DNA from 3 places in the Mesorhizobium sp. Cs1299R1N3 genome. Region 2 is predicted to be linked to each of the others. Evidence: riboswitches for the same ligand, from Rfam matches in the RefSeq annotation. Region 2 holds a riboswitch; each other region holds the start of a gene.

Region 1 (10,310 bases), on a different contig from region 2:
ATCCATGACTGACGAAACCGGGCCGTCGCGCGCCAAGGCAAGGTGGGTAAAGCGCAAACCCGTCAGCTCGCCAGCCACGAAGAGACCTCGCCCGAAGCGGACGAAGAAGACGCTGGGCGACGATTTTCTCACCGCCGTGCGGGCCGATTTCCGCATCCACGGCGCCGGTGTCCTCGCCGAGGTGCGCACCGAGAAGCCGGACCAGTATCTCAAGATCGTGCTTTCGGTACTGCCCAAGGACATCGATGTCGCCATCAACCAACTGGACATGCTGAGCGATGAGGACATTCGCAACCGAATCCGCGCCCTCGAAGCCATCCTCCGGCCGTTCCTCGACGCCGATCCCGGCGCCGCTGATGCCGGCGAGCGCGGAATATCTGGCGCTGCTGGCGGAGCTTGACCGCCGCCAGCGCGCAAACCAGCTCGCCGCCTACAAGCCGTATCTGACGCTGCCCGTGGTCCAGTATGCCCGCGCCACCGGGCTGCCGCTGGCCAGTGACGAAACGACAACGCTGGCGGCTGCTTTCCTCATCGGCGTCTGCGCCATGTGGATCTCGGATATATTGTTTGAGGTGATTGTGCGGAAGTTCAGGCCAGCGGCGGAGGAGTGATCCCGGGCTTTGCCCGGCGTTGAGAATCCGCGGCTCGGTCGAGCCAAAGCCCGCCTTGGCTCGCGCCAAGGCGGGCTTTTTGCGTTTGTGGCTGCTCGACGGCAGTTGCTATATCCCAATGCAAGGCTGCCGAGTTCGTGGCGGCACTGGTCCGGCACAGGCTTGTGGATGCAGATTGAGAGATATGACGGGGACCGCGAGGCGCTGCTGTCGCTGTTTGCCCTTGCCGACGATTCGGCCATGCAGATCTCCCGCTATATCGATGAGGGCGAGGTGCTGGTTGCTCGCGAGGGCGGCGAAATCGTCGGTCATGCGCAGATCATCGATACAGGCGATACCGGCGCCTTCGAACTCAAGAGCATCGCCGTCACTCAAGCGCGGCAAGGTGAGGGACTGGGCAGGCTTCTCGTGGCCGCGGCAATCACTCGCTGCCGCGAGCGCGGGGGCCAGCGCCTGATTGTCTCGACGGCAAGCTGCGACATTGGCAATCTGCGCTTCTACCAATTGCAGGGCTTTCGGATGAGCCGGATCGTGCGGGACGCTTTCGGACCGTCGACCGGCTATCCCGAAGGTATGCTCGTGGATGGCATCCCGCTGCGCGACCAGGTGGTCTTCGAATATGACCTCGGCGCCGATTGAGGATGGCGGATGCCCACCTGCGTTGCAGTGCCATTAGACTAGCGACAGCCATCGCAAGACTAGCGACAGCCATCGCAGACAATCAATAGCCCGCTCCGGTTCGCCGGGCGGCTATTTTGCGTTTCGGCCAGATACCTTGGCAAGTCCTAAGCCAGGATGTTCACGGCGCGGGCCGCGACCAGCGCGATCGTCAGCAGCGAGATCATCGCCTCGGCCATCATCAGCAGCTTGGCGCGTTGGGAGAGCGGCAATGTGTCGGTTGGCGAAAACGCGGTCGCATTGGTGAAGGCGAGGAAGAAATAGTCGACGAAGCCCGGCAGCCAGTCGCGGATCTCGCGGTCGCTCAGGGTCATTTGCGGAAACAGGAAATCGGCATGGGCGCGTGTGACGAGGCCACAGGTCGGCGGCCCGCCCCGGTCGGTGCTCCAGAACCACAAGGCAAAGACGATCACGTTGGTGACCCAGATGTTGAGCGCGTCGACCAGCAGCGTCTGGCCGCTGGAGCCCGCATGGCCGGCCAGCAAGGCACGCACCAGAAGCGCCAGCGAGCCGCAATTCATGACGCTGACGAGGCCGGTCATCACCAGGGCCGTCCTGCGGATCATGACGCGAAACCGGCCAACCAAATACCAGTGCTCCTCCTCGACCGCCTTCTGGGTGGCGACCTGCGTCCAGGCGGTGGCTACGGACAGGGGTACGAGCAGGGCGGCCTCCAGCGCCGGCGCCAGCCAGCGGGGGCCGAACGAAAGATCGTTGATGACCAGAAGCTGCAGGCAGATGATGACAAGGACCGCCGCGCGCGCCAGCCAGAAGTCGAGCGCGCGGTGGTGGATGACGGCATGCTGGTGACGCATCGAGTATCCGGGATGTTCAAGTGGGATCAGTGTGCGGGCTGTTCTGCCCGGCGACGGCAGTGAGAGACCGTAGATCCCGCTCAATCTTGGTCTTGCAATGACCTGCAAGTATACTTTTTTGTAAGCTTTGATGTTTGGGGCTGTTCGGCAAACCAGGCGATGTGGTCTAAGCGCCGCATGGCGGGAATTGACGACTCCATCGATCGTTGGATGCCGGCAGGGCTGCCTGCCGTGGAACTGGACTCGTCGTCGGTCTGGTCCGCCCTGCTTCGGCACCCCTGGGGTTTGCTGGCGCTTTTGTGCCTGGCGCAGACCCTGTGCTGGACGGTGGTGCCAACACTCATCAATCCCGCACCGCCCGGTGATGTCGTGGAAGGCTTCATGTGGGGCCGCGAATGGGTGCTTTTAACCTACAAGCATCCGCAACTGCCCGGCTGGCTGCTCGAGACCAGCCATCTTCTGACCGGATCGTTCCGCTGGCCGCAATATCTGCTCGCTCAGCTGACGATTTCGGCCACCTTCGTCCTGGTCTATCTGCTGGCCCGCGACATGCTCGGACAACGGCGCGCGCTGGCTGCCGTGCTTTTGATGCCATCGATATATTTCTTCGGCTGGCCGACGCCGCAATTCAATCACGACTATGCGCAGATGCCGTTCTGGGCCGCGATCTGCTGGCTGTTGTGGCGCGCCGGCCGCGGCGACGGGCCAGGCTGGTGGCTGGCGCTCGGACTGGTGTCCGGCGTCGGGCTCTACGCCAAGTTCTCTACCGGCCTGCTGCTCGCCTTCGGCGCTCTCTGGCTGCTGTACGAGCCGCGCGCGCGCAGCCGGCTGGCGACACCCTGGCCATGGCTTGGCCTGGCCGTTTTTCTCGTGGTCGCCGCGCCGCTGGCCATCGCACTCTACCGCATGGATTTCCTGCCGCTGACCTATTTCGCCGGCCGCGATGCGTGGGTGAGCGAGCACCGTGCGCGCCTCTACTATATCGGCGTCCAGATCGCCGGGTTTTCCGGCTTTCTCCTGGTGTTGGCGCTATCAGGGCTCTTGCGGCGCTCACCAGCCCCGCAAGAGCCGGTCGAGCGCGGCACGCTCGTCTATCTCCTATGGATGGGGCTTGGGCCCGCGGCGCTGGTCATGGTGGCCTCGCTGTTCACCGGCGCCGGCGAGGCCTGGGGCGCGCCGATGTACAATCTTGTCGGCATCGTAGCGTTGGCCTTTCTCGGTCACCGGCTCGGCGCCGTCGAGATGCGAAAGCTGGCGATCTGCGCCTTCATCTGCATCGTCACCATGTCGGGTGCCTATGCGGCAATCCGCTGGACGGACTGCAATTTGCGCGGGCGCATGGACGCCGTCTGCTGGCCCGCGCAGCCGATCTCGGACGAGGCCGAGGCAGTCTGGCACGCGGCGGCGCCCGGTCAGCTCGACATCGTCGGTGGCGACACCAATCTTGCCATGCTGGCGGGCCTCAATGCCTATGACCAGCCGTCGATCTTCACCGACCTCGATATGCGGTTCGCACCCTGGATCACGAGGCAGCGGTTGCGCGACCATGGCATGCTGATGATTTGGCGTGGTCGTGGCGTGCCGCCACAGTTGCGGGCATGGTTGGACAACATCCCGGTCAAGACGGTTCTTTTCAACTGGTCGCGCGCGGCGCCGCCGGTAGCGATCAGTTTTGCCGCCATTCCGCCTGGTATGCGATATCTGCCGGTCTCCGCCAGCAGCCGAACCCGGCATCCGCGCGTCTAAGGCGGGCAATGTCATGCGCCGGTTCGTTAGGGCCGCCTTCCATCGGTATGACCGAATGGCCGCTCGTCTGACTGGACGAACCAGGCGACAATGCCCATTTATGGGGATATCCAAATTTGTTGTCGCGCAATTCCTCGGGGAAAGCCGCTACACTTTTCCTGGGATTGCCTTTTGAGGAGACGTTACATGGCGACTTCGAGCGAACGTGCAGTGCTTGCCGGTGGCTGCTTCTGGGGCATGCAGGATCTGATCCGGCGCTTCCCGGGCGTCCTCGCCACCCGTGTCGGCTACAGCGGCGGCGACGTGCCGAACGCCACCTATCGCAATCATGGCACGCATGCCGAAGCCATCGAGATCACCTTCGATCCGGGGAAAATCAGCTTCCGCCAGCTTCTGGAATTCTTCTTCCAGATCCACGATCCGACGACGCGCAACCGTCAGGGCAACGATGTCGGCATGAGCTATCGCTCGGCAATCTACTACACCAGCGAGGAGCAGAAGCGTGTGGCGGAGGACACCATCGCCGATGTCGATGCCTCCGGCCTGTGGCCCGGCAAGGTTGTCACCGAGCTCGCGCCGGTCGGTGCGTTCTGGGAGGCCGAGCCCGAGCACCAGGATTATCTGGAGAAATATCCCAACGGCTACACCTGCCATTTCATCAGGCCAAGCTGGAAACTGCCGGTTCGCGAAAAGGCAGTTTCATAAGATTTTTTGGCGGCGGGCAGAAGCTCCCGCTGGTTGCCACAAGACCATATCAATAGCGGTGTTAACCACCGTCCGGCGGTTGACAGTTCGAATCGGCGCGAGGGGTGCCGCCGGCCGGTCGTGGCGGACACTGAAATCGATGCGCATGGAAATCGCGGAACCTCAGTCCGCGATTTCCATGCTTCGAAAACTATTTCCCGCAGTTGCTGTCGTTAACGGTCGGCTCGGTCGCATTGCCATTGGCATCCCTCTGCGCGCCCTGCGGGTTGTTCGGGCAATTCTGGTCCGCGTTGGAATTCATGTCACCCGGCGCGATGGTCGTGCTGTTGGTTGCGCCCGGATCGATTGTATTGGGCGAAGCAGGGGTAGTTGGGTCCACAGTGACCGACTTGCCGCTGCCGCCGGGCCGATCCGCGCCGGCTGCGCTATTGCTTTGCGCCATGGCGGATGTTGCAAGGGCAATGGTGAAGGCCGAAGCCGCGAGGATTTTCATAAGCATGGTTTGTCTCCATTTCTATGAATTCATCGCCAGAGCGGTTCACGGGCTTCGCGGAAGCAACTGACCGCTCTATCTCTTTGTTTTGACGCAATTCCGGCCAGAAACCGCTTCACACTTTTCCTGCGATTGCGTCTGGTGGGACAACCCCTCGGCATTGCGAAGGTTTCAGACAAATTTCCGAGCCGGCGGCACCCGGTTGCGTCTGCGCTGGCGCAATGCTTTTGGCGCAGCTTGCTGAAAAAACAGCTTCCCCAACCGATCGAATGGTGCTTTAACGCCGCCATCCACAGGGGTGCTCCGTACGGTCGGGGCTGAGACGGGGGCGGCAAGCCCACAGACCCTAGAAGCTGATCTGGGTAATACCAGCGGAGCGAGGCGGGCGATGTTTTCAGGTGCACAGGTTTCCCTATATCCAATGGCCGACGATTTTGTCGGCGTCATCCTGGGTGCGCTCGGCGCGCTCGATCCGTATCGCGACAAGCTCAGGATCGAGACCGACGACATCTCGACCCTGCTGGTCGGGCCCCCCGAGGTGTTGTTCCCGGCGCTGCGCGACCTTTTCGTGGCTGCGTCCGGCAGCGGCAAGCATTGCGTGCTGTCGGCCACCATTTCGCGTGGCTGTCCGGGGGAGCCGGACGATCCAATCTGCCGCTCCGACACGTTCGGCGGACCCGCCGGGCCACTCGGACCACGCAAGCAAGCGGCCATCACCGCCGTGCGCGGCGCGCCCGCCACTGGCCAGCCAGCGGCGGCGCAGTTCTCGCTCTATGTGATGGGCACGGACGACCACATGGACGAGATCTATGGCTGCATCGATTTCCTGAAGCAGTCCGGCGTCTACGATCGCTCCAAGAATTTCTGCACCAAGCTGCGCGGCGATGCCGGCGCGATCTTCTCGGCGCTCGATGAAGCGTTCTGCCGCTTCGGGCCAGGCGCCGGCCACGTGACCCTCGACGTCACGGTTTCGGCCAACAGTCCCACTGCCGTCTGAACCGCTCGCGCCGAAGCGCGCGCGCCGTCAAGGTTATCCTCTCGTGGTTTCATCGTCATGCAACCCGCGTCAACTCGCGGGCTTCTTCGCCCAGGCAGCGCCGGCCGTGATAACGATCGGTCTGGTGCTCGTGGCTTGGGAACTCTATGCAAGCCATTCCGGCGTCAAGCCGACGGTTCTGCCGGCGCCCTCGCGCGTCTTCGAACAGGCGATGCTCAATCGTGACGCGCTGCTCGACAATGCCATTCCCACCATCCGTGCCACGCTGATCGGTTTTGCCTGTTCGCTCAGCGCCGCCTTCGCGCTGTCGATGCTGGTCGACTTCTTCCAGCCTTTGCGGCGCGCGCTGTTTCCCGTGTTTATCGTCAGCCAGACTTTGCCGCTGGTCGCCATCGCGCCATTGGTGGTGCTTTGGTTCGGTTTCGGGCTGACGCCCAAGATCATGCTGGTGGCGCTGGTCACCTTCTTCCCGATGCTGGTGGCCCTCGTGCAGGGCTACGAGGCGACCGAGGTAGAGATTGGCCAGATGCTGCGCGCCATGGGAGCAAGGCGCTGGCGGGTCTTCATGCTGGCACGGTTGCCTTCGGCGCTGCCGTATTTCTTCGCGGGCCTCAGGATCTCCATCACCTACGCCGTCGTCGGCGCCATCTTCGCCGAATATGCGGGCGCGGCCAAAGGGCTGGGCATCTACATGCTCAACGCCAAGAACAATTTCCGTCCCGACCTGGTGCTCGCCGCCGTCGGCGTCAGCGCCGCGCTCACCCTCGTCCTGTTCGGGCTGACGGTGCTGCTGCAGCGTCTTGCCATGCCCTGGGAACAAGCCGCTGGCAGGCAAGCCGCCGGAAGAGGCCCGCAAGCATGAGCCGGCTCGAATTGCGGCATATGCGCAAGGCCTTTGGCGGGCTCGAAGTGCTCGCCGACATTTCATTGCGCGTGGATGCCGGCGAATTCGTCTCGATCCTTGGGCCTTCGGGTGCCGGCAAGTCGACGCTGTTCCAGCTTTTGACCGGCGCCGAGCATGGCGAGGGTGAGATGTTCTTCGACGGCGTGCCGCTCGACGATCACGGCAGGCATTTCGCCTTCATGCCGCAGCGCGACGCGCTGATGCCGTGGCGGCGCATCCTCGACAACACGACGCTCGGGCTCGAGGTGCAAGGCGTCAGCCGCAAGGCGGCGCGGACGCGGGTCGCGCCGCTGTTTGCCGAGTTCGGGCTTGCCGGATTCGAGCGGCATTTTCCAGCGCAGCTTTCGGGCGGCATGCGCCAGCGCGCGGCGCTGCTGCGCACTGTCGTGCAGGAACGCGACATGTTGCTGCTCGACGAGCCGTTCGGCGCGCTCGATGCACTGACCCGGGCGGCCATGCAGCGCTGGCTCGAACAGATGTGGCGGCATCATCGCTGGACGGCGATGCTGATCACCCATGATGTGCGCGAAGCCGTGTTCCTGTCCGACCGCATCTATGTGCTGTCCGCGCGGCCGGCCCATGTCGTGCGCGAAATCAAGGTGCCACTGCCGCGCCCGCGTGATCCGACCAGCACCGCCACACGGCAGGCCGGGGCACTCGAGGCCGAAATCCTCGATATTTTGCTCAACCTCCAGCCATCCAAAGGACATGACCATGACTGACTTGACGCGCAGGCAAGCTCTGCTGCTCACCCTTGCCGGCAGCGTACCGCTGATCACCGGATCGAGCCGCTCCTTCGCGGCAACGCGGAAGGTTACCGTCGCGCTCGACTGGACGGTCAACACCAACCACATCGGGCTGTTCGTCGCCCGCGACAAGGGCTTTTATCGCGAGGCCAGCCTCGACGTCGACATCCTGCCCTATAGCGATACCGGTGCCGGCACGCTTGTCGCCAACCGCGTCGCCGATTTCGGCATCAACGGCACCATCAGTCTGTTCACCCAGAGGACCGCTGGGGCCGACTTGGAGGGTGTCTATGCCGTCGTGCGGTCCGAGACAGGCCGGCTGGTGTTCAATGCGGCGCGCAGCGAGATCAAAAGTCCGAAGGATCTGGATGGCCTGACTTATGGCGGCTTCGGCAGTGCCTGGGAGAACGCACTGATTTCAACCATCATCCGGCATGATGGCGGCAAGGGCGATTTCGAGACGGTGACGCTCGGCACTTCCGCCTACGAGGCGCTGGCCAACGGTTCGGTCGACTTCACGCTCGAAGTGTCGACCTGGGAGGGCGTCGAAGCCGAACTCAAGGGCGTCAAGCAGCGCAGCTTCGTCTACGCCGACTATGGCGTCCCCGACGAGCACACGACGCTTATCTCTTCGAGCGAAGCCTATCTCCAGGCAAATCCCGAGCTGGCGTCGTCCTTCATCCAGGCAACGCGGCGCGGCTATCAGTTCGCGGTCGATTATCCGGAGGAAGCCGCCACGCTGCTGATCGCCGCCAACAAGGATGCCCTGAGCAATCCGGCGCTGATCCACGCCTCGCTGAAGACACTGATCGAGGGGCACTATCTGCGCGGGCAAGACGGCACCATCGGCATCATGGATCCGGCCAAGATGGAAGCGATCGGCTCCTATCTCCTTGCTGCCGGCATCCTGCACGACGCCGATGGCAAGATCGTCGCGCAACGTCCTGATTTTGCGAAATATTTCAGCAATGTGTACCTCAAATAGGCATCAATGCTGAAACCGCGAAAGGATCGTCCGATGCTGGACGTCGGGATGTCGCCAAGGTTGCGGCCCCGACAAACCTCCGGTGCGGCCCTCACCTGCGATCCGGTTTGATGCCGATCTGATCTTCTCGGTTAACGGCCCGGCAATGGTTGCATGCGAGGGTCGCCCCGAGGGATCATCGGGATGCTTGCCTTGCTCATGTCAAAAAGCGACACCCTTTCGCCTGCAGCAGATAACCGGTTTTTGTCCGCGGCGCGCAAGCGCGAGATTCTGCTCGACCTGCGCGAAGGTTTCTTTCGTGTCTGCGCCTTGGTGTGCGCGGGGCTGTTCGTCTATCGCGGCGTCTATCAGCTTATCGAGGATCCGACCCGGCTCAATGCCGCGCTGGTGGCGATTTCCGAGATACTCACCTTCACCTGGCTGCTTCTGTCGCGACGTCCGGTGACGCGTGACTGGAATCCGCTGACGGTCATCGTTTCGGTGTCAGCCAGTTTTGGCGTTGCGTTGATCACCCTCCAACCAGGCATTGCACTCGTCCCCCTTTATGTCGCCGCGCCGTTGCAGTTCATCGCACTGTTGTTCGTTATCTGGGGCAAGATCTCGCTGGGGCGCTCTTTTGCGATCCTGCCCGCCAATCGCGGTGTGATGACGGGCGGTGCCTATCGGCTGGTGCGGCATCCGATCTATGCCGGTTACCTCGCCGGCCATGTGCTCTACCTCCTGTCGGCCTTTTCCTTCCACAATCTCGCGGTCTATGCGGTAATTACCTATCTCCAGCTTTACCGCATCTTGCGCGAGGAGGCCTTGTTGTCCACCGTGGCGGAGTATCGCGCCTACATGGAACGCGTGCACTACAGGCTGTTCTATCGGCTATTCTGAGAACAAGATCGCCAAGGCACTGTTGGCGAACCCATTTTGGGCTGTTCAGGGGCGGGTCGCCTCAACATCGCCCAGTGAATCAAAGACTCCCGGCAAAAGCCATGGTTGTCAGCAGTCCGAGCCCGCCGTTGAGGCGGGTTTTTCTGCGTTTCGGGGCCGAATGTTCCGCAGCCGCAATGGTCCGGCGGAACGCCAGCCCCCCGAAAACGTTCTTACCTTGCAACATCCGAAATGGCGCGATGTTGAAACAGCGCGAAAGCGCCCATTCAGGAGCAGGGAAGGCCATGGGTCTAGGAACGATACTGATCATTATTCTAATCCTCGCGCTGCTCGGCGGCTTCAGCGGTCTCGGCGGTGGCCCGTTCTACGGAACCGGTTATTATGGTGGTGGCGGTCTCGGACTTGTGTTGCTCATCGTCATCATCCTTGTGGTTCTTGGACGCATTTAGCAGTTCGATCACGGCGGCAATCGCAATAGCGTGACCACGCTCACGTCGCCGGGCACCGGATTGTGATGCAAGCAAGCCGGCTTGTGATCCGGCATTCCGCGGGACTCGCGTATGGTGATTGCGGTCCACACCCCCCGTGGAAACAAGAGGAGAAGGTCCCACCCTTTCATCCTCCTCCAAGGCTCGCCCCGGCGTCCCCGGAGCGGGCTTTCCTTTTTCATCAAGGCGATTGCCTCGAAGTGCTGGCTCGCCGCAGGGTGATGCTGGGCCACTTGCGGTGAAGCGTCCGCCCGCGCCGATCG
Region 2 (10,310 bases):
GTGCCGCTGGCATCACTGGCGCTGGCTTCATCACCCTGGCGGCGACGCTGTCGGTCGTACCCTCCGTACCGGTTGCCGGCATGGCGCTGATCCTCGGCGTCGACCGCTTCATGTCAGAGTGCAGGGCGCTCACCAATCTCGTCGGCAATGCGGTCGCGACGATCGTCGTGGCGCGCTGGGAAAAGGAACTCGATGTGACGAAGCTCGCCGCGGCCATGGCCGGTCAATTGCCAGACGAGGCAGACCTGTCGCTGCCGCAAGTGCAGGATATCTCTATCTCGCCGGACGATCGACCACGGTTCTGGGGCAACGATATGTACGAGGGCAAACCTCACTGAGATCGTTCAGCTCGGGCCGATATGCCGGCCGGACTTGTCGGGTACTCGCGCCATTCCAAAGCCGGGCGTCGAAACAACTGGCCGTCAGCCCTCGGCTTACCTTTGCACCTCATGGTCCGAAGGGGAGGTGTGACGTCGAGGAATGATGCTCAATGTGCGCAATCAGCGAAGTGTACAATCTCCTGGGGCCGGCGCATGGAGGCAAGCACAATCTCCTCCATGCGAGCTCGGGTGATTATAGAGTCACCCGGCAGAATTCTCCTTAAGTCTGTTGAGGACGAATCGCTTGCCTTCGACCACGCTGTCGTGAAGCGATCTCGCATTGGCCAGATGCGCGGCGATCGCGCTGGCCAGCATGCATCCCGTCCCGCGCATCGATCCGGCAACACGCGGTGCCTCGAAGCGAATGGGTTCTTGGTTGGAGCTCAGCAAAATATCTGTTGATCGCGGTCCCGTCGCGTGGCCACCCTTGAGCAACAACGCCTGCGGCCCGGCTGCAAGCAATCTTTTTCCCTGCTGGAGCGCGTCATCCTCGTCTGCTGCCAGTTCCGATCCGACAAGGGCCGCCAGCTCGATGAGATTTGGCGTGACGAGCCGGCAGAGCGGCATGAGATCCCGCTTCATGGCGCCGATCGCTTTCGCTTCCAGCAGTGGCCTGCCCGAAGAGGAAGCCAGTACAGGGTCGAGTACAGCCGGTATCCATGGATATTCGCTGAGCACGGCGGCGACCGCGACAATGACCCGCCCGGTTGAGAGCATGCCGATCTTGATGGCCGACACCTTGTTGGCCCGCAATGCTGCGCGCATCTGGTCGGCGACCAGCCCGGGTTGCAGGTGATGGATTGCGATGACGGCATCGTGGGTCTGCACCGTCACTGCGGTGACGGCAAGGCAGGTGCGCACGCCGACGGCAGAGATCGTCTCAATATCGCGTGCAACGCCGCCACCCCCGCTGGAGTCCGATCCCCCCACGACAAGCACGTGCGGCTCTTGCCTTAGCGCCATCGGTTTGTCTTCTCGATCCATTGTTGCGTGCGCGCTTCGGGATCGGCATTCAGCGTAATGTCGGTGACCACTGCCGCGCAGTCTGCGCCAGCCTCGAAGACACTGTCGAGCCGGTCAGGGTTGAGGCCGCCAATGGCAACCAACGGAATCGGTGCAACTTGTCGCTTCCACGCGCTGATCCGTTCGAGCCCTTGCGGCGCCCATTTCATCTTCTTGAGGCTGGTCGGATAAATGGGTCCCAGCGCCACATAGTCCGGCTCGGCCGCCAGCGCCGTTTCCAGTTCAGTGTGATCGTGGGTCGAAAGCCCGAGCTTCAATCCAGCGTATTTGATCGCTAGCAGATCGGCCGCAGCTAAATCCTCTTGGCCGAGATGGACGAAGTCGCAGCCTTCCTCGATGGCCAGCCGCCAATAGTCGTTGATGATCAGTTGGCAACCATGGATCGTGCAGGCGTCGTTCGCGCGGCGGATTTCCGTCCGCAGCGTGGCCTCATCCCTGTCCTTGATGCGCAACTGCACCAGCTTGACGCCAAGCGGCACCAGCCGTTCGATCCAGGCAGCGCTGTCGACGATCAGGTAGAAGGGATCGAGCTTCATGAAAAGACCCCCCGGCCGAATGTCGGCGTCGATGGCACGGCAACATCGCGCGGTTCGAGCATTCCCGATTTGAAAGCCTCATATCCGGCATCGACCGCCTTGCCGAACGCACCCGCCATGCCGACCGGATCGGCCGCCTTAGCGACCGCCGTGTTCAGGAGCACGGCGTCAAAGCCGAGCTCCATCACGGTTGCCGCGTGCGACGGTCGTCCGAGCCCTGCATCCACAATCAGCGGGACGCCGGGGAAATGTCCGCGCATCGAGCGCAGCGCCGGGATGTTGACCGGGCCGAGGGCGGAACCGATCGGCGCGCACCACGGCATCAGAACCTTGCAGCCCGCGTGCAGCAGCCGTTCGGCAACGACGAGGTCGTCGGTGGTGTAAGGGAAAACCGCAAAATCATCTTCGCACAGGATACGAGCGGCTTCGACCAGGCCGAACACGTCTGGCTGCAACGTATCATGGTTGCCGATCACTTCGAGCTTGATCCAACTCGTCCCGAACACTTCGCGCGCCATGTTCGCAGTCATGACCGCTTCCTTGATGGAGTGGCAGCCAGCAGTGTTGGGCAGGATTTTCGTGCCGAGCGATCGAACCAGCGACCAGAATTTTTCGCCGGCCCTGCCGCCCGCCATCTCACGCCGCAAGGAGACGGTCACCACGGAGGTGCCCGACGCCTTGACCGCATCAGCAAGGATGGCCGGCGAAGGATATTGCGCCGTGCCGAGAAGCAGCCGGGAGGGAAGTGGCGTCCCGAAAAGCTCGAACATGCTAGCCTCCCTGCATCGGCGAGAGGATCTCGATCCGGTCGCCGTCGCTCAACTGGAATTCCGCCCGCCTGGCCTTGTGGACAAGGTTGCTGTTGACGGCTGTCGCCAGCCAATCGCCTTCATAATCGAGGTCGGCAAGCAGTGCCGCCAGTGTCGTGGCGTCAATCTCAAGCACTTCGCCGTTGACGGTCAGTTTCATGAGCAAGCTCCACGGGTTTGTCTTTGCTGAAGAGAAAGTCTGCCGCCTGGCGCGCCATGGCCGGGGCCAGAAGAAAGCCATGACGATAGAGGCCGTTGATCCTAACGGTGTCTCCGCTCGCTTCGACTAGCGGCAGATTGTTGGGAAAAGCTGGACGAACCCCGGCGCCTGTCTCAATGATGCAGGCTTCGCCAAAAGCCGGGTGGAGCGCGCAGGCCGCGCTCAGAAGTTCCATCATCGAACGGACCGTGACCGGACCGCTGTCATCGCTCTCGATCATCGTGGCGCCGGCCATGAATCGGTGATCGGGGCGCGGCACCACATAGAGCGGAAAGCGCGGATGCAGCAGCCGGACCGGGCGCGACAGCGAGATATCGGGTGTGTGCAGGATCAGCATTTCGCCGCGAACGCCGCGCAGCCTCTCATCGCCCGCCGCCATTCCCACGCAGTCGATCTCACGGTCGAATCCGGAAAGCTGCCGGGCGTCCGTGGCAAAGCGGAAGTCGACGCCCATCGCGACGAGCTTTTCGTGAAGCGCTGCCATTGCAGTGCGCGGCTCGAGATGCGCCTCGCCGGCGAAGAACAGGGCGCGGCGAAAACGGCCGGCGAGGTCGGGCTCCAGCCGCGCGATTTCCTCCTCATCGATCCAGCGATGGCTCGAGGTGCGGCTTGCGAAGCGGTCAAGCTCGCCCGCATCCCGCGGCGTTGCAACAACCAGCGTTCCGGCCCGCGTCACCTGACCTGGCAGCACGGCATCCCACCATTCGGCGGCGCCGCGTCCGAGGTCCAGCACAGGCTGCTCCGCGCTTTCGCGCTCGCACCAGGGCGCCAGCATGCCGCCGGCAAACCACGATGCGCTGCCGCCGAGACCACACCCGATTTCAGCGACGGTGACCTCCGCGCCGCGAGTGGTGAGCTCGAAGGCCGCGGTGAGGCCGGCGACGCCGGCCCCCTTGACCAGCACCCTCATGATGGCTCCGGCGCCTCGGGCGTGGTGCCACTCACCGGCATATAAAGATCGCCGCCCGCGCGGTATTTTTCCGCCATCGCCGCCATCGCCGCCATCCCCTCCATCCCCTCCTTCTGCGCTTCGGCGCGGATGTCGTGGGAGATGCGCATCGAGCAGAATTTCGGCCCGCACATCGAGCAGAAATGCGCGACCTTGTGCGCCTCCTTGGGCAAGGTCTCGTCGTGAAAGGAACGGGCGGTTTCCGGATCGAGCGACAGGTTGAACTGGTCCTCCCAGCGGAACTCGAAACGGGCGCGAGAAAGGGCATCATCCCTGGTTTTCGCCGCCGGGTGGCCTTTCGCCAGGTCGGCCGCGTGCGCGGCAATTTTGTAGGTGATGACGCCGGTTTTGACGTCGTTGCGGTCCGGCAGACCGAGATGCTCCTTCGGCGTCACATAACAGAGCATGGCGGTGCCGAACCAGCCGATCATGGCCGCACCGATGCCTGAGGTGATGTGGTCGTAACCCGGGGCGATGTCCGTCGTCAGCGGCCCGAGGGTATAAAAAGGTGCTTCGCCGCAGATTGCGAGTTGCTTGTCCATGTTCTCCTTAATCTTGTGCATGGGAACGTGGCCCGGGCCCTCGATCATCACCTGGCAGTCCTTGGCCCAGGCGATCTTCGTCAGTTCGCCAAGCGTCTCCAGTTCGGCGAATTGCGCGGCATCATTGGCGTCGGCGATCGAGCCCGGACGAAGTCCGTCGCCGAGCGAGAATGAGACGTCATAGGCTCTGGCGATGTCGCAGATCTCCTCGAAATGCTCATAGAGGAAGCTTTCCCGGTGATGGTGCAGGCACCATTTCGCCATGATCGAACCGCCCCGGCTGACGATGCCGGTAACCCGCTCGACCGTGAGTGGAATGTAATGCAGCCGAACGCCGGCGTGGATGGTGAAATAGTCGACGCCCTGCTCGGCCTGCTCGATCAGCGTGTCGCGATAGACCTCCCAGTTCAGGTCCTCGGCGATGCCGCCCACCTTCTCCAGCGCCTGGTAGAGCGGCACGGTGCCGATCGGCACCGGCGAGTTGCGAACGATCCATTCGCGAATGTTGTGGATGTTGCGACCGGTCGACAGATCCATGACCGTATCGGCGCCCCAGCGGGTCGCCCAGACCATCTTTTCGACCTCCTCAGTCATTGAGGAGGTGACAGCAGAGTTGCCGATATTGGCGTTGATCTTGACCAGGAAATTGCGGCCGATGATCATCGGCTCGCTTTCGGGATGGTTGATGTTGGCGGGAATGATTGCCCGGCCCCGCGCTACCTCGTCACGCACGAATTCCGGCGTGACAAAATCGGGGATCGCCGCACCGAAGGCCTCGCCGTCCCGCTGCAGCTTGCCGCGCAGGCTTTCGCGTCCAAGGTTCTCGCGAATGGCGACGAATTCCATTTCGGGCGTGATGATGCCGGCGCGGGCATAGGCAAGCTGGGTCACCGCCTTGTCTGCGTTGGCCCTGAGCGGCCGATTGCGAATGGGAAATTCCGGCGTCAGGCGCGCGCCAGTCGCAAATCCGTTGTCTTCCGGCGTGATGTCGCGGCCATCGTAGAATTCGACATCGCCACGAGCCGTAATCCATTCGTGCCGAAGCCGGGCGAGGCCTTTCTCTATACTCGTTTCGACCGTTTGATCAGTGTAGGGGCCGGATGGATCATAGACCGTCACAGGCGGTTCGCCGGCGGTCGGGTGGACGGAGATTTCGCGCATCGGCACCCTGATCTGCGGGTGGAGGGTGCCTTGCTTGTGTATCTTGCGTGAGGCGGGCAGGGGTCCCGTCGAAACTGCGGGGGTCAAGGCATTCATTTGAGGCTCCTTTGCTCATTTGCAATGGAGACCCAGTTCTGTGCCGGAAGGATGAAAAGACGCTTTGGTCGACCTGTTCGAAACAGGTCTTCGGGGATGAACTCCCGCAAAGCGCTTGCACCGTCCCTACGCCAGTATGAACTGGATCAGGTTCAACGGGTCACTGCGCCGCGAAAGCCAGCAGTATCTCAGCCCCTTGCCGGGACTCCCCTGGTGAATGGGTCAATTGGACCGAGCCGGTGGCCTTTTGTCAAGCGCATTCGGTCCAGGGCGGTAGGTCGAAGCCAGAAGGACGGGTTTTATAAACAGGACGCGGACCGGCTCGGTCCGCGCTCGATTCTGTCGTCGCGGGGGGCCGGTGAAATGCTCATGGTCCATGACAAACCGACCGAAATGCTACATCTGAAACCATGAAGATATTGACTTTCATAAATTGCTCGTTGATAGTTGTAGCTCGATAATATCTCGGAACTCGTGACTTAATGAAAATATTACTTCGGTATAGCAGTTCAATAGACATCAGTTTAATGACGTAATCTTGTTTCATCCATAGTTTAAATCTTAAAAATTGCTAATTTGCTGGTTGATGGAGTAATGGGCTGGTGATATGCCAGCCGACTTCAACATGGCAGTCCCGATTGGCAATTTCCAGACGCCTCGGCCGATAGCGGCAGTGCAGCGAGCTCCTCCCTCTCCTTGTCGCACCGCCCAATCGGCCGAGGCTACCCGTCGCAAGGACGCGTGCCTCGGAAATGCACAATTGCGTTGGCCGTAGAGCACAGCACCCGTGGGAAGCATACGAATGGCTGTCGTGGATTCTGCCAACAGTTGTGACGTTGAGGAACTAGCGGGACATCCCGGCTCGTCTCAAAGTACTGAGTTGTTGATGCTTGGCGCACTCGGTGTGGTCTACGGCGATATCGGCACCAGCCCGATCTATGCGCTCCGCGAAGCGCTGCATGCCTCGTCGGGCGGCAACGTCGCTGATCGCACAGATATTCTCGGCGTCCTGTCGCTGATCATCTGGTCGCTCACGATCACAGTTACAGTAAAATACATCATGTTCGTGCTGCGCGCCGACAATCGCGGCGAGGGCGGCGTGCTGTCGCTGATGGCGCTGGCGCGCGGCAGCTTTCCGAAGCGCTCGGCGGTGATGCTCGGGATCGGCATCATCGGCGCCTCGCTGTTTTTCGGCGACGCGGTCATTACGCCGGCGATTTCGGTGCTGTCGGCGGTGGAGGGCATGGAGGTCGTCACGCCGACGTTCCAGCCTTATGTCGTGCCGCTGACACTGGTCGTTCTCGCCATGCTGTTCGCGGTACAGCGCTTCGGCACGGGCGGCGTCGGTCTGGTGTTCGGGCCGGTGACCGCTGTCTGGTTCCTGGCTATCGGCCTGTCCGGCCTCAACCACATCATCGCCGATCCGGAAATCCTGTGGGCGATCAGCCCGTACTACATCGTCGCCTTCCTGATCCATTCGCCAGGCGTCGCCTCCGTCACCATCGGCGCGGTCTTCCTTGCCGTCACTGGCGGTGAGGCGCTCTATGCCGATCTCGGCCATTTCGGCCGCAAGCCCATGGTGCTGGCCTGGCTGACGATCGTGTTTCCCTGCCTGCTGCTGAACTATGCCGGGCAAGGTGCCTTCATACTGGCGAACAAAGGTGTGGTCGGCCATCCGTTTTTCGAGATGAACGGGGGCTGGACGCTGATCCCGATGGTGGTGCTGGCCACCGCAGCGACCGTCATCGCCAGCCAGGCGGTGATTTCAGGGGCTTTTTCGCTGACCCGGCAGGCAGTGCAACTCAACATGCTGCCGCGGCTGGAAATCCTGCACACATCGGAAAAGCAGTCCGGCCAGATCTACATGCCGCGTGTCAACCTGCTGCTGGCCTTGGTGGTGGTGATGCTGGTGGTCGGCTTCGGCGAATCCAGCAAGCTCGCCTCCGCCTACGGCATATCGGTAACCGGCAACATGCTGGTGACGACAGTGCTGCTCTATGTCGTCATGACCCGTATCTGGAAGTGGAAGCTGTCGGTGGCGATCCCGCTGACCGTGCTGTTCGCCTTCATCGACATCGTTTTCTTTGCCTCCAACATCGTCAAGGTGTTCGAAGGCGGCTGGGCGTCGCTGGTCGTGGCCTTCACCATCGTGCTGGGCATGTGGACCTGGGTGCGCGGCAGCCGCTATCTCTTCGACAAGACGCGCCGCAACGAAATCCCGCTCGATGTCCTCGCCGGCAATCTGTTGAAGAAAAAGCCGCAGCTGGTGTCCGGCACCGCCGTGTTCCTGACCAGCGATCCCTCGAGCGCGCCGACCGCCTTGATGCATAGTCTCAAGCACTACAAGGTGCTGCACGAGCAGAACGTCATCCTTTCGGTCGTGACTGCCCCCCAGCCGGTGGTGCCCGACAGCGAGCGCGTCAAGATGGAGACGGTCAACGAGCTGTTCATGCGGGTGACGCTGACCTTCGGCTACATGGAACAGCCTAACATTCCACGCGCGCTGGCGATCTGCCGCAAGCAGGGCTGGAAGTTCGACATCATGACGACATCCTTCTTCCTGTCGCGGCGCTCGCTCAAGGCCTCGCCCAATTCCGGCATGCCGGTGTGGCAGGACCGGCTGTTCATCGGCCTGGCGCGCACGGCGGCGGACGCGACGGAATATTTCCAGATCCCGACCGGACGTGTGGTCGAGATCGGCACGCAGGTGGTTGTCTAGCTCTCCCCATGTTTGTCCGGTACACGTCCTGGCCAGGGCACGGGCAACTCATAAGCCGAGTTCGTCCCGCCCCGAGCGCCGATTCAAGCCGTGACCGCCCGAGACCGCATCGGTGTAAGCACCGGCGTAACCGCGACTTCCAGAGTCGGACCAAGCGCGCTCGGCGGCTCCAGGTCGTAACGCTTCCGCAGGTTGTGCCCCGTTACCACATCGCTCTTCGAGTCAGATTGCCATAGCGGCGATAATGGGCTGCTTCTCATCAAGATACCTGTCTGCCCAGAGATCCCGAGCAGGCTGGCGATTTCGCTCTTGGAATTGCACGGTGGGATTGGTCTTCGCAAAGGAGTTCGCCGGGGTGCATCGCGGGCAGGCTGCGCTTGATCGCGCTGCACAGTGGCGGGCCTCCAAGTCGTCTTCCCCCATCTCATCCGAATCACGCGCCGGAGGCGCGAGCCGAATAGCGAGCTTTCTCGCGACCCGTCAGGTTTTGGACATCTAGTCTTGGCACACATCCATGTCCTTTGGATGCTTGGTCTCATCCAGATATTAAATGGGCTCACGCACCTGTGGTCTCGCGCGCTCAAACCTGCGCACGGCCGGTTACGAAAAAAGCCCTACAGGGTTTATTGCGAAAGAACGTGATCATGAATTTTTGTAAGGCGACACCTGGCGCAAACCGATGGAAATGCGAGGCGGCGCCATGCACTGCCGGGCTCGTGTTCCACGCTTTGAACAGAAGGGTAGATCGACGCTTTCCCCGGTGGGCAGTGGGCCGATTTACCAGGTGAGTGACTTTCCTGACTGGGTGAATGCGCTGCATCGCGCTCAACCAACGGCCAAAGCAACCTGACTAGCGGGCGCACTGACCGAATGCGCGCCGCAGGACTGATCCCACTCTCGGCCAGCAACCTCAAGACAGGCAAGGTAGTGAGATGACCGCGCTACTGACCACGATCGCGCTTCTTCTGGCCGGTCACGCGCTGGCTGACTATCCGCTTCAGGGCGACTTCCTTGCCAGGGCCAAGAACCGCGCCAACCCGATTCCGGGCGTCCCCTGGTATCATGGCCTTCTTCCTCATGCCGCAATCCACGGCGGGACCGTCGGCCTGATAACCGGCAGCCTCGCGCTCGGTATCGCTGAATTCGTCGTTCACGGCCTCATCGACGACGCGAAGTGCATGGGGCGGATTTCTTACAATATGGACCAATCTCTGCACATCTCCTGCAAACTCTGCTGGGTGGTAATTTTGATGCTCTGGGGAACATTCTCATGACCGTTCTACTCGCATCCCTGTTTTCCAACCCCACCATCCTCGCGGTGGGCGCCGGCATGATTGGCGCCGCCGGCGCGTGGATGCATGGACGCCTCACCGGTGCCAAGGCTGAACGGCTCAATCAGATCGCGACGGGCGCCAAGACCACAACCGGAGGGCGAGCAGATCGGTGATGCCGTGGCCGGCCGCGTACGGGGGACGCCAGCGGCCGTCCATGGCGCGAACCCGACGGCTCAATGAGCGGATCGACCGGATATTCGAAGACCAAAAGCTGCCGCTCTCCGGTTACGGCAATCCAACACGTCTGATCTCCGGTCCGGCCAGATTTCCAGCGTTCGAACAAGCAGTAACCCGCTGCCCCTAAGAAAATAGGCCGCACGCCATAGCAACAATATCAAGCGACTTGAGAGAGAGTGCGTGTGAGAACGAGAGTGAGGTGGATCGGTTAGTCTCCATAATAGAAGGCTCGAGAGCTACGATTGGCGTCAGTTACTCGTATCCACAGCCTACCAGGTCCTCGATCAAGCTGGAGCGGTCGCGGTATCACTTTCATGGCCGCGTGCACATGACATTGTGCGTCGACTGACACGCTACGGATTGC
Region 3 (10,310 bases), on a different contig from region 2:
CGTCTTCTGGAACGAGGCCGGGTCGCGCTCGTAATAGGCCGGATCGGCGATGTTGTTTTCCAGCCGCGAGATCGATGCGGTCACCGCCTCGATTTTCTTGGGTAGGGACTCCAACGCGAACTTCTGCTTGAACGACAGTTTCTTCGCCGGCCCTTTCGGCGCTGCCGGCTCGCTCCTGCCCGGCGTGGGCACATCGCCGGCTTCGGCCTTGGCGCGTGTCTTGCGATCGTCGAGCCTTGTGCCGCCGCGTTGCGCCAGCATGTCGGAATAGCCGCCGGCATATTCGACCCAGCGGCCGCCGCCGTCCGGCGCGATGATGCTGGTGACGGTACGGTCGAGGAAATCGCGGTCGTGGCTGACCAAGATTACGGTGCCGGCAAAACCGGCAACCAGTTCCTGCAGCAGTTCCAGTGTCTCCATGTCGAGATCGTTGGTCGGCTCATCGAGCACCAGAAGGTTCGCCGGCCGTGCCAGCACGCGCGCCAGGATCAGCCGCGCCCGCTCGCCACCGGAAAGCTCACGCACAGGGGTGCGGGCCTGTTCCGGCTTGAACAGGAAATCCTTCATGTAGGAGACGACATGGCGCTGCTCGCCATTGATGACCAGGTTCTCGCCGCGCCCGTCGGTCAGATATTGCGCCAGCGTCTCCTGCGGGTCGACCGCCTCACGCTTCTGATCGAGCGTGGCGATCTCCAGATTGGTGCCGAGCCGCACCGAACCGGCATCCGGCGCCAATTCGCCGGTCAGCATCTTCAGAAGTGTCGTCTTGCCGGCACCGTTCGGCCCGACAAGACCGACGCGGTCGCCGCGCTGGATGCGGGTCGAGAACCCCTTGACGACGGTGAGATCATCAAAGCTCTTCTCGATGTTCTTGGCTTCGATCACCAGCTTGCCGGATTCGGCGGCGTCGCTTGCCACCATGGTCGCGGAGCCTTCGGCGCCGCGATGGCCGCGAAAGCGCTGGCGCATGGTCTGCAGTTCACCCAATCGGCGCATGTTGCGCTTGCGCCGCGCCGTCACGCCATAACGCAGCCAGTGCTCCTCGCGCACGATCTGGCGCCCCAGCTTGTGCTGCTCGCGCTCTTCCTCTTCCAGCACCACGTCGCGCCATTCCTCGAAATGGCCAAAGCCCTTGTCCAGCCTGCGGGTCTCGCCACGGTCGAGCCAGACGGTGGCGCGCGACACACGTTCGAGGAAGCGGCGGTCATGCGAGATGACGATGAGCGCCGAGGAGGTCCGGACGAGCTCCTCTTCCAGCCATTCGATGACAGACAAATCGAGATGGTTAGTCGGCTCATCAAGAAGCAGGATGTCGGGCTCCGGCGCCATGACACGGGCAAGCGCGGCGCGCCTGGCCTCGCCGCCGGACAGGTCGCCTGGCCGTTCCTCGCCCGACAGGCCGAGATGCTCCATCAGATAGCTGGCGCGGTAGGGATCGTCGGCCGGGCCAAGACCGCCCTCGACATAGGCGCGCACATTGGCGAAGCCGTCCATGTCTGGCATTTGCGGCAGATAGCGCACTGTCGCGGAAGGCTGGCGGAACACCTCGCCGTGCTGCGGTTCGATCAGGCCGGCGGCGATCTTGAGCAGCGTCGACTTGCCGGACCCGTTGCGGCCGACCAGCGCGATCTTGTCGCCGCCCGACGCGGTCAAGGCGGCGCCGTCGAGCAGCGGCGTGCCGCCAAAAGTCAGCTTTATCCCGTCGAGATTGAGAAGAGGCGGGGCCATGTCAGCTTTCGGGCAATGGATGGGGATGGGCGAGCAGCAGCGCTCGGCCATGGCGAAGCGCGATGTCGAGGCGGCCCTTGACCTCGTTGGAAATGGTCAACGACGAACCGAAAGCCACCTCGACCTTGTCGAGCGGCCATTTGGCGCCGGTGACGGTCAGGCCGGAGAGTTCGGAGAAGCCAAGGATCGAAAACAGCGTGCCGTCGGCATAATCGAAGCTGGCCCTGCCGAGCAGCAAGGGGACACCTTCCTGGGCACCGCTGGTCAGAAGCACATCCGTTCCGGCCTCGGCCAGCCGCAGGCCAAGCGCCAGGTGCAGGAAGGCGTGGTCGGCGCGCTTGCCGCCGAAGGCGCCCGCCAGCACAAGGCGCGTCGCCCCGCGTTCAAGGGCTGCCGCGATCGCCAGTTCGCCGTCGGTCTTGTCCTTTTCCGCCGGGAAGGTCTGCCTGGGCACGGCGGCGAGATCTTCCGGCAGATCGGCTGGTACGGAATCGAAATCACCGACCCACAGTTCCGGCACAAGGGCCAGCATCCGCGCATGGCCGATGCCGGCGTCGGCGGCGATGACGCGCGAGCCTTCGACCTGGCGGTCGAGCCGGGGCGTGCGGATGAGGTCGCCGCCAAGCAAGATGGTGAATGTGCTCATATCCCGTCGCCCTTACCAGCCCGGCACGGGAAACGGAAGGCGGCAAACTCCCACTTGCGTGTCCCATCGGCCGGGCTTATGTGTCGAAACGCTCTAACGGGGTGCCGGACGCGACTTTCGCGGGCCGGCTGAGAGGCAGTCTCGCCAACCCGCTGAACCTGATCCGGTTTGTACCGGCGGAGGGATTAGACGTTTCGGACAATCCGACGCCTCAATTCCTTTCAACGCAAACGAAGGAGGCGCCGATGCGCACGCTTTTATATTCCCTCATCGCGGCCACGGTAGTGACCCTGTCCGGGCCGGCTTTGGCCAAGGACAAGCTCACCGTCTACACCTATGAGAGCTTCACCGCCGACTGGGGTCCAGGCCCGGTGGTGAAGAAGGAATTCGAAGCCGAATGTGGCTGCGATGTCGAGTTCGTCTCGGTCGCCGATGGCGTGGCGCTGCTCAACCGCGTCAAGCTGGAAGGCGCTTCGACCAAGGCCGATATCGTGCTCGGCCTCGACACCAATCTCACCGCCGATGCCAAGGCGTCGGGCCTGTTCGCGCCGCACGGCGCGGTGAGCGATGTCAATGTGCCGGGCGGCTGGAGCGACGATACTTTCGTCCCCTTCGACTATGGCTATTTCGCTGTCGTCTACGATACCGAAAAACTGAAGACGCCGCCGAAAAGCCTGAAGGACCTGGTCGAGGGCAGTGCCAATGACAAGATCGTCATTCAGGATCCGCGCACGTCGACGCCCGGTCTCGGCCTGCTGTTGTGGGTGAAGTCGGTCTATGGCGACAAGGCGCCGGAAGCCTGGGCCAAGCTCAAGGCCAAGGTGCTGACCGTGACGCCGGGCTGGAGCGAGGCCTATGGCCTGTTCACCAAGGGCGAGGCGCCGATGGTGCTGTCCTACACCACCTCGCCGGCCTACCACATGGTCGCCGAGAACACCGAGCGCTACCAGGCGGCATCCTTCGAAGAGGGCGAGTACCTGCAGATCGAAGTCGCCGGCATCACCACGACAGGCGCCAAGAACCCGCTGGCGGCCAAGTTCATGGCTTTCATGACCGGGCCGAAATTCCAGGACGCCATCCCGGAGACCAACTGGATGTTCCCGGCCGGCAAGACCGACAAGCCGCTCAACCCTGCCTTCGACAAACTGGTCAAGCCGACCAAGACCTTGCTGTTCAGCCCCGAGGAAGTCGCGGCCAACCGCAAGGCCTGGGTGGACGAATGGCTGGCGGTGATGAGCAAGTAGGTTTCGTGGGCTAGTCTCGTGAGATGGCCGCCAAGGAACACAAGGTTTCCCAAGTCGATCGTTGGTTCTCAGTGCAAACCCGCTCTGACCCCCGCATCACAGCCGGCATTGTCGCGCTTGCGGCAACCACGCTGCTGATCGGCGGCGCTTTTGCCGGCCTGCTTCTCGAAGGCGCCCACGATTTTTCCGGCGCCTGGGCCGCCTTCGATCCTTACCTCTTCCGCGTCGTGCGCTTCACGCTCTGGCAGGCGGCCCTGTCGACGCTGCTCTCGGTCGGGCCTGCCCTGTTCGTGGCGCGGGCGCTGTCGCGGCATCCACGTTTCCCCGGCCGCGCCTTCATCCTGCAACTCTTCGCCGTGCCGCTGGCGCTGCCGGCGATCGTCGCGGCGCTCGGCATCCTGGCGCTCTACGGCCGAGCCGGCTATTTCGCCGGCCTGTCCAACTGGGTTGGCGGCCAGGGTTGGCCGGGCATCTACGGCCTCTCCGGCATTCTCGTTGCCCATGTCTTCTTCAACCTGCCATTGGCTACCCGCCTGTTCCTGGAGGCGCTGCAAACCATCCCCTCAGACCAGTGGCGGCTGGCGAGCCAGCTCGGCATGGGAGCGCGTCCGGCATTCCGGCTGATCGAATGGCCGACGCTGCGGGCCGCCTTGCCTGGTGTCGCCGGACTTGTCTTCATGCTCTGCATCACATCCTTCACCATCGTGCTGACGCTCGGCGGCGGACCGGCCGCGACGACGCTGGAGGTCGGCATCTATCAGGCATTGCGCTTCGATTTCGATCCCGCGCGGGCTGTCGCGCTGACATTGCTGCAGATCGCGCTGACCTTTGTCGTGGTGCTGGCGTTGACCCGGCTTGGCGCCAATGTCGTCGGCGACACCAACCTGCCGGTCGCGCCGCGCCGCTATCTCTCGGTCAACAGGACTGAGGCCGTGCTGAATGCCCTGCTCATCGGGCTGGCGCTGCTGTTCGTGGTGGGACCCATGGCGGCGACCGTGGCGGCCGGATTGGGCGCCGATCTCGGCCGGCTGGCCGGTGAGGCCACTGTCCGGCAAGCGACACTGACCAGTGCCGTGCTCGCATTCCTGTCGGCGTTGCTTTCGGTGATGCTGTCGCTGGCTCTCACAATGGCGCGGAGGGCGCTGGCATTGAACCGCCGCTCCGGCTCAAGGACACTGCTCGAACATGCCACCGATACCGGCGCCGGGTTTGTGCTGGTCGTGCCGCCGATCGTCATCGGCGCCGGCTGGTTCCTTCTGTTGCGCCATCTCGGCGATGTCTTTGCTGTCGCCCCGCTCATGGTCGTCACCGTCAACGCCGTCATGGCAATGCCTTTCGCGCTGCGCGCCGTCCGTCCCGCCTATGATGCGGCAAGCGAGCGTCACGAGCGGCTCTGCGCACAGCTCGGCATTTCCGGCTGGTCAAGACTGTGGCTGGTCGACTGGCCGTCGCTTCGGCGGCCGCTCGCCACCGCCTTTGCCTTCGCCATGGCGCTGTCGCTTGGCGATCTCGGCGTGATCGCCCTGTTCGGCAGTGATTCCGTGCAGACCTTGCCCTACCTTCTCCTGGCGCGCATGGGCAGCTACCGCACGCAGGACGCCGCCGGCCTGGCGTTGTTGCTGGGCCTTGTCTGTCTGGCGCTGGTGCTGGCAGCGGACCGGCTGGGAAAGGGGATGGCCCGCGATGTCTGACGGGGCGGCTGACGGCAAAGGGGTTGCGGTGCGGCTGGACAGGGTCTCGTTCAGTTATGGCGAGGCGTTGTTCGCCTTCGATGTCGGATTCACCGCGACGCGGATCACCGCCATCATGGGGCCGAGCGGTTCGGGAAAGTCGACGCTGCTCAATCTGGTGGCCGGGTTCGAGACGCCGCGATCCGGCCGCGTACTGGTCGGCGGGGCCGAAGTCGGTGGCGACCCGCCGGCCATGCGGCCGGTGTCGATGGTGTTCCAGGAAAACAATCTTTTCGCCCATCTCTCTGTCCAGCAAAATGTCGGGCTCGGCCGTTCGCCATCGTTGCGGTTGACCGAAGCCGACCACGCCGATATCGCGGGCGCACTTGCGCGCACCGGCCTTGCCGGCAAGGAGAAGCGGCTGCCGCGCGAGCTTTCGGGCGGCGAGCGTCAGCGCGTCGCCCTGGCCCGCGTGCTGGTGCGTGACCGCCCGGTGCTGCTGCTCGACGAACCCTTCGCCTCGCTTGGGCCCGCCTTGCGCGGCGACATGCTCGACCTGGTTGCCAGCCTCCATGCCGAGCGAGGCATGACGGTGCTGTTCGTCACGCACCAGCCGCAGGATGCCCGCCGCATCGCGCAGAAGGTGGTATTCCTGGACAATGGCACCATCGCTGCCTCGGGCACATCGGACGATTTCTTTGCAGGGGCTGGGCCGGAGGCGTTCCGGCGCTATATCGGTGCCGGTGCCGGGGATGCGTTATCACGAGATATTGCCCGGAAGCGGACATAATTTACGCTCAAACCGGCTTGAGGCGATGTGGCGCTTGCTTGCCATGACTGGAGTAGTGTGGCTAGGTCCGCTCGATACCGGTCCGGCACAGGCCGTGATTTGCCTACAGCATCTGCTGCCCGCCCCGAGGGGCGCGTGACGGACGCTGTAGCAGTTTGTTTTGCGCATGCCGTGGTCATGCGCAAGGACCTGAAAGGAAGCCATTCTGGCGATCAGCGCTGACAGGCTACGAATGAATCCGCTGGTGCGGTTCCTGGCGCTGGCTGGCTTTGCGGTGGCGCTGGCAAGCTGCCAGATGTTCACGCCTCCGGAGGTCCAGGAATCCGGCTTCCAGCCATCCGACAAGCCGATCACGGTGGACAATGTCGCCGCCAACAACAAGCTTGCCGAACTCGCCAAGGCGCAGCATCCGCGCATCCTTGCAACGTATGGCGGCGAATATTCCGATCCCAAGCTCGAGCGCATGGTCGCCAAGGTGGTCGGCAATTTGACCGTGGTATCGGCCAACCCGACCCAGACCTATCGCATCACCATCCTCAATTCGCCCAACGTCAACGCCTTCGCGCTGCCGGGCGGCTACCTCTACATCACGCGCGGCCTCTTGGCGCTGGCCAATGATTCGTCCGAGCTCGCCGCCGTCATCGCGCATGAAATGGGCCACGTCACCGCCAATCACGGCCTGCAGCGCCAGCAGCTGGAGGCCGAGGAAGGCCTGGCGACCAAGGTCGTTTCCGATGTGCTCGGCGACAGCCCGACCGCCAAGGCAGCACTGATCCGCGGCAAGCTCAGGCTGGCGCAGTTCTCGCGCAATCAGGAACTGGAGGCGGACGCCATCGGCATCAAGTCGATCGGCGAAGCCGGCTACGATCCCTATGCCGCCGGCCGCTTCCTGCAGTCGATGTCGGCCTACACCGATTTCCGTTCGATCAGCGGTGCCACGGACGCCAGCCTCGACTTCCTGGCCACCCACCCCAACACGCCGCAACGCATCGATCTGGCACAGCGCCACGCCCGCCAGTTCGGCGCGCCCGGTTTCGGCACGCGCGACCGCGATTCCTTCCTCGCCGGCATAGACGGCCTGCTTTATGGCGATACGCCGGAAGAAGGCTATGTGCGCGGCGAAACCTTCCTGCATCCGGGCCTCGGCGTGTCGTTCACCGTGCCGGACGGTTTCATCATCGACAATTCAGCGGCAGCGGTTACGGCGACCGGGTCGGGCGACATAGCGATCCGCTTCGACGGTGTTTCGATCGACAAGAACCGCGCCCTGACCGATTATATCAGAAGCGGCTGGGTGGCCGGCCTTGACGACAGCACCGTCAAGCAGGAAACCATCAACGGCAATGAGGCGGCGACCGCGCACGCAGGCGCCGAAGGCTGGCAGTTCGATATCGCGGTGATCCGTGCCGGCGGCCAGGTCTACCGGTTGCTGACCGCGGCTCCCTCGGCCAGCACCTCACTGGAGACGGTGGCTCGCTCGGTCAGCGGCTCCTTCCGCATTCTCAGCCCCGCCGAAAAGGCGGCACTGAAGCCACTGCATATTCGTGTGCTCACCGTACAGCCGGGACAGACCATGGGTTCGCTCGCCGCGCAGATGGTGGGAGTCGACCGCAAGCTCGACCTGTTCCGCGTGCTCAACGCGCTGTCGCCGGGGGCCGCGGTTTCGGCCGGCGACAAGGTCAAGATCGTCACCGACAAGTAAGCGCATGTCGCGGGAATCAGGCGGCAGTCGCCATGAATTCCGGGTTCTGCTTCACCAGCGCGACCTTGAGCTTTTCCATGGCGCGGGCCTCGATCTGGCGGACGCGTTCCTTGGAGATGCCGAGCGTTTCGCCGAGAGCCTCGAGCGTGGCGCCCTCGTCGGTAAGCCGGCGTTCCTCGATGATGCGGAGTTCGCGGGCGTTGAGAGCTTGAAGCGCCTCCCTCAGCCAGAGCGAGCGGCGCGCGACGTCGATCTTGTCGCCGACAATCTCGTCGGGCAAGGGATCGTCCGAGACCAGGAAATCCATCCGCTCGGTCGCCCCCGCATCGTCGGCAAGCGGCACGTTGAGCGAGGAGTCGGGCGCCGACAGGCGTGAATCCATCAACTCCACATCAGCTTCGGAAACGCCGAGCGCAACCGACACCTCGCGGTAGAGAGTCGTGTTGGAGAGCGGTTCGGCGCCGTTCGCGAGACGGGCACGCAAGCGCCTGAGATTGAAGAACAGGGCCTTTTGCGCCGAACTGGTGCCGCCGCGCACGATCGACCAGTTGCGCAGGATGTAGTCCTGCATCGAAGCGCGAATCCACCACGTCGCGTAGGTCGAAAACCGCACCTCGCGCTCCGGCTCGAAGCGGGCGGCAGCCTCGAGCAGGCCGACATGGCCTTCCTGGATCAGGTCGCCGAGCGGCAAGCCGTAATGGCGGAATTTCGAGGCCATGGAAATGACCAGCCGCATATGGGCAACGGTGATGCTGTGCAATGCGTTCTGGTCGTTGTCCTCTTTCCAAAGCAGTGCCAGCCGATGCTCCTCGTCGCGCTCGAGGTAAGGCGCCCTCATTGCCGCGCGGACCATGACCCGACCTGCCGTGTCTTCCATCATAAGGCGCTCCTTGGCTCAGGCGTGCGAATGACAAACTGGCAGGAACCGGCTTGAAATGACGGCGTCGTGCCCTAGAACAGCCAAAACTGCCGTGCGCGGGAAAGGTTCCGCTGGCGCAGGCAGGCGAGCGATGACGTCCGGGCAATTTCGGCACGGCTGCCCGGAATCCCGATGCTGCAACGCAATTCCTTTTGGAGTATTTGATTTCTGGAATTAGCCCTCTTTGAAATTTTGTTCCTTATTTTTCCGGGCTGCATCTGTCATTTTCCAACTCTCACAACATGCCTGATATCAGGCCAAGGACGGGATCACAGAAAAATGAAATGGCTGAAGTCGCTCATCATCGCCGGAACGCTGCAGGTCCTGGCGGTCGCATCGGGGCATGCCGGCGCCAATCTCGACCAGATCAAGCAGGCCGGCGTCATCAAGGTCGGTACGGAAGGCACTTACGCTCCGTTCACCTATCATGATGCATCCGGAGCGCTCGTCGGATTCGACGTCGAAATCGCCAAGGCGATCGCCGACAAGCTCGGCGTCAAGGCGCAGTTCCTCGAGGGCAAGTGGGACGGCCTGATCGCCGGCCTCGACGTCAACCGCTATGATGCCGTCATCAACGAAGTCGGCATCACCGATGCCCGCAAGGCCAAGTATGATTTCTCCGATCCCTACATCGCCTCCAAGGCGGTGCTGATCGTGCGCGGCGACAATACCGACATCAAGACTTTCGCCGATCTCAAGGGCAAGAAGTCGGCGCAGTCGCTAACCTCCAATTTCGGCAAACTGGCCGAGTCGAATGGCGCCGAACTGGTCGGCACGGACGGCTTCGACCAGTCGATCCAGCTGCTTTTGACCGGCCGTGCCGACGCCACCATCAATGACAGCCTGTCGTTCCTCGACTTCAAGAAGCACAAGCCCGACGCCAATGTGAAGATCGCCGCCCAGGAAGAGAATGCCGATTACTCCGGCGTCATCGTGCGCAAGGGCGATCCGGAGCTGGTCGCGGCCATCAACAAGGCCCTGGCCGACATCAAGGCCGACGGCACCTACCAGAAGATCGCCGACACCTATTTCGGCCAGGACGTCTCGAAGTAATTCATAAGGCGGGGCGGGTTGTCGCCCCGCAGCCCATCCAGCGGCGAGCCGTCTTTGACGGCTCGCCGCTTTTGTCGTGATATGGCTGACGCATTCGCGCTTCGATGACGCTGCCCGTCCCTTCCGGAGGATATTTCGTGCCGCACTGGCTGCAACTGATGCTGGATTCGCTGCCCTCGCTGCTGTGGGCAGCGTTGATCTTCACCGTGCCGCTGACGCTGCTGTCCTTCGTGCTCGGCCTGACGGTGGGATTGGGCGCGGCGCTCGGCCGGCTGTTCGGGCCGAAGCCGCTGGTGGCGCTCGTGCGCTTCTATGTCTGGATCTTCCGCGGCACGCCGCTCCTGGTGCAGCTGTTCCTGATCTTCTACGGCCTGCCGTCGGTCGGCATCCTGCTCGACGCCTTTACCGCGGCGCTGATCGGCTTCACACTCAATATCGGCGCCTACACGTCGGAAATCATCCGCGCGGCGATCGGCTCGGTGCCGAAAGGCCAGTGGGAGGCCGCCTATTCGATCGGCATGACCTGGAGCCAGGCGATGCGGCGCACCATCCTGCCGC

The links. A riboswitch is a leader RNA that binds a small molecule or an ion and turns the genes downstream of it on or off. The one in region 2 is predicted to bind thiamine pyrophosphate.
Region 1: another riboswitch for thiamine pyrophosphate. It lies ahead of O7B34_RS26890 (YkoF family thiamine/hydroxymethylpyrimidine-binding protein); the one in region 2 lies ahead of thiC (phosphomethylpyrimidine synthase ThiC).
Region 3: another riboswitch for thiamine pyrophosphate. It lies ahead of thiB (thiamine ABC transporter substrate binding subunit); the one in region 2 lies ahead of thiC (phosphomethylpyrimidine synthase ThiC).

The regions. Positions count from the first base shown of each region.
Region 1 is NZ_JAPYKQ010000018.1:35,432-45,741, reverse strand. Features, by position in the region: gene O7B34_RS26930 (hypothetical protein) at 1-12, shown strand, start outside; gene O7B34_RS26925 (hypothetical protein) at 5-400, shown strand; gene O7B34_RS26920 (hypothetical protein) at 357-611, shown strand; gene O7B34_RS26915 (GNAT family N-acetyltransferase) at 780-1,250, shown strand; gene O7B34_RS26910 (hypothetical protein) at 1,397-2,104, opposite strand; gene O7B34_RS26905 (glycosyltransferase family 39 protein) at 2,282-3,850, shown strand; gene msrA (peptide-methionine (S)-S-oxide reductase MsrA) at 4,037-4,555, shown strand; gene O7B34_RS26895 (hypothetical protein) at 4,746-5,054, opposite strand; TPP riboswitch at 5,333-5,446, shown strand; gene O7B34_RS26890 (YkoF family thiamine/hydroxymethylpyrimidine-binding protein) at 5,437-6,045, shown strand; gene O7B34_RS26885 (ABC transporter permease) at 6,152-6,907, shown strand; gene O7B34_RS26880 (ABC transporter ATP-binding protein) at 6,904-7,671, shown strand; gene O7B34_RS26875 (ABC transporter substrate-binding protein) at 7,664-8,680, shown strand; gene O7B34_RS26870 (methyltransferase family protein) at 8,924-9,559, shown strand; gene O7B34_RS26865 (hypothetical protein) at 9,639-9,869, opposite strand; gene O7B34_RS26860 (DUF3309 family protein) at 9,844-10,008, shown strand.
Region 2 is NZ_JAPYKQ010000001.1:162,731-173,040, reverse strand. Features, by position in the region: gene O7B34_RS00800 (dicarboxylate/amino acid:cation symporter) at 1-338, shown strand, start outside; gene thiD (bifunctional hydroxymethylpyrimidine kinase/phosphomethylpyrimidine kinase) at 582-1,343, opposite strand; gene O7B34_RS00790 (thiamine phosphate synthase) at 1,334-1,939, opposite strand; gene O7B34_RS00785 (thiazole synthase) at 1,936-2,709, opposite strand; gene thiS (sulfur carrier protein ThiS) at 2,711-2,908, opposite strand; gene thiO (glycine oxidase ThiO) at 2,877-3,878, opposite strand; gene thiC (phosphomethylpyrimidine synthase ThiC) at 3,875-5,716, opposite strand; TPP riboswitch at 5,822-5,938, opposite strand; gene O7B34_RS00765 (potassium transporter Kup) at 6,603-8,435, shown strand; gene O7B34_RS00760 (DUF3307 domain-containing protein) at 9,368-9,709, shown strand; gene O7B34_RS00755 (hypothetical protein) at 9,706-9,882, shown strand.
Region 3 is NZ_JAPYKQ010000007.1:1,349-11,658, forward strand. Features, by position in the region: gene O7B34_RS16845 (ABC-F family ATP-binding cassette domain-containing protein) at 1-1,728, opposite strand, end outside; gene O7B34_RS16850 (thiamine diphosphokinase) at 1,730-2,374, opposite strand; TPP riboswitch at 2,462-2,576, shown strand; gene thiB (thiamine ABC transporter substrate binding subunit) at 2,620-3,618, shown strand; gene thiP (thiamine/thiamine pyrophosphate ABC transporter permease) at 3,642-5,309, shown strand; gene thiQ (thiamine ABC transporter ATP-binding protein) at 5,302-6,078, shown strand; gene O7B34_RS16870 (M48 family metalloprotease) at 6,311-7,780, shown strand; gene O7B34_RS16875 (RNA polymerase factor sigma-32) at 7,797-8,660, opposite strand; gene O7B34_RS16880 (amino acid ABC transporter substrate-binding protein) at 8,979-9,752, shown strand; gene O7B34_RS16885 (amino acid ABC transporter permease) at 9,890-10,310, shown strand, end outside.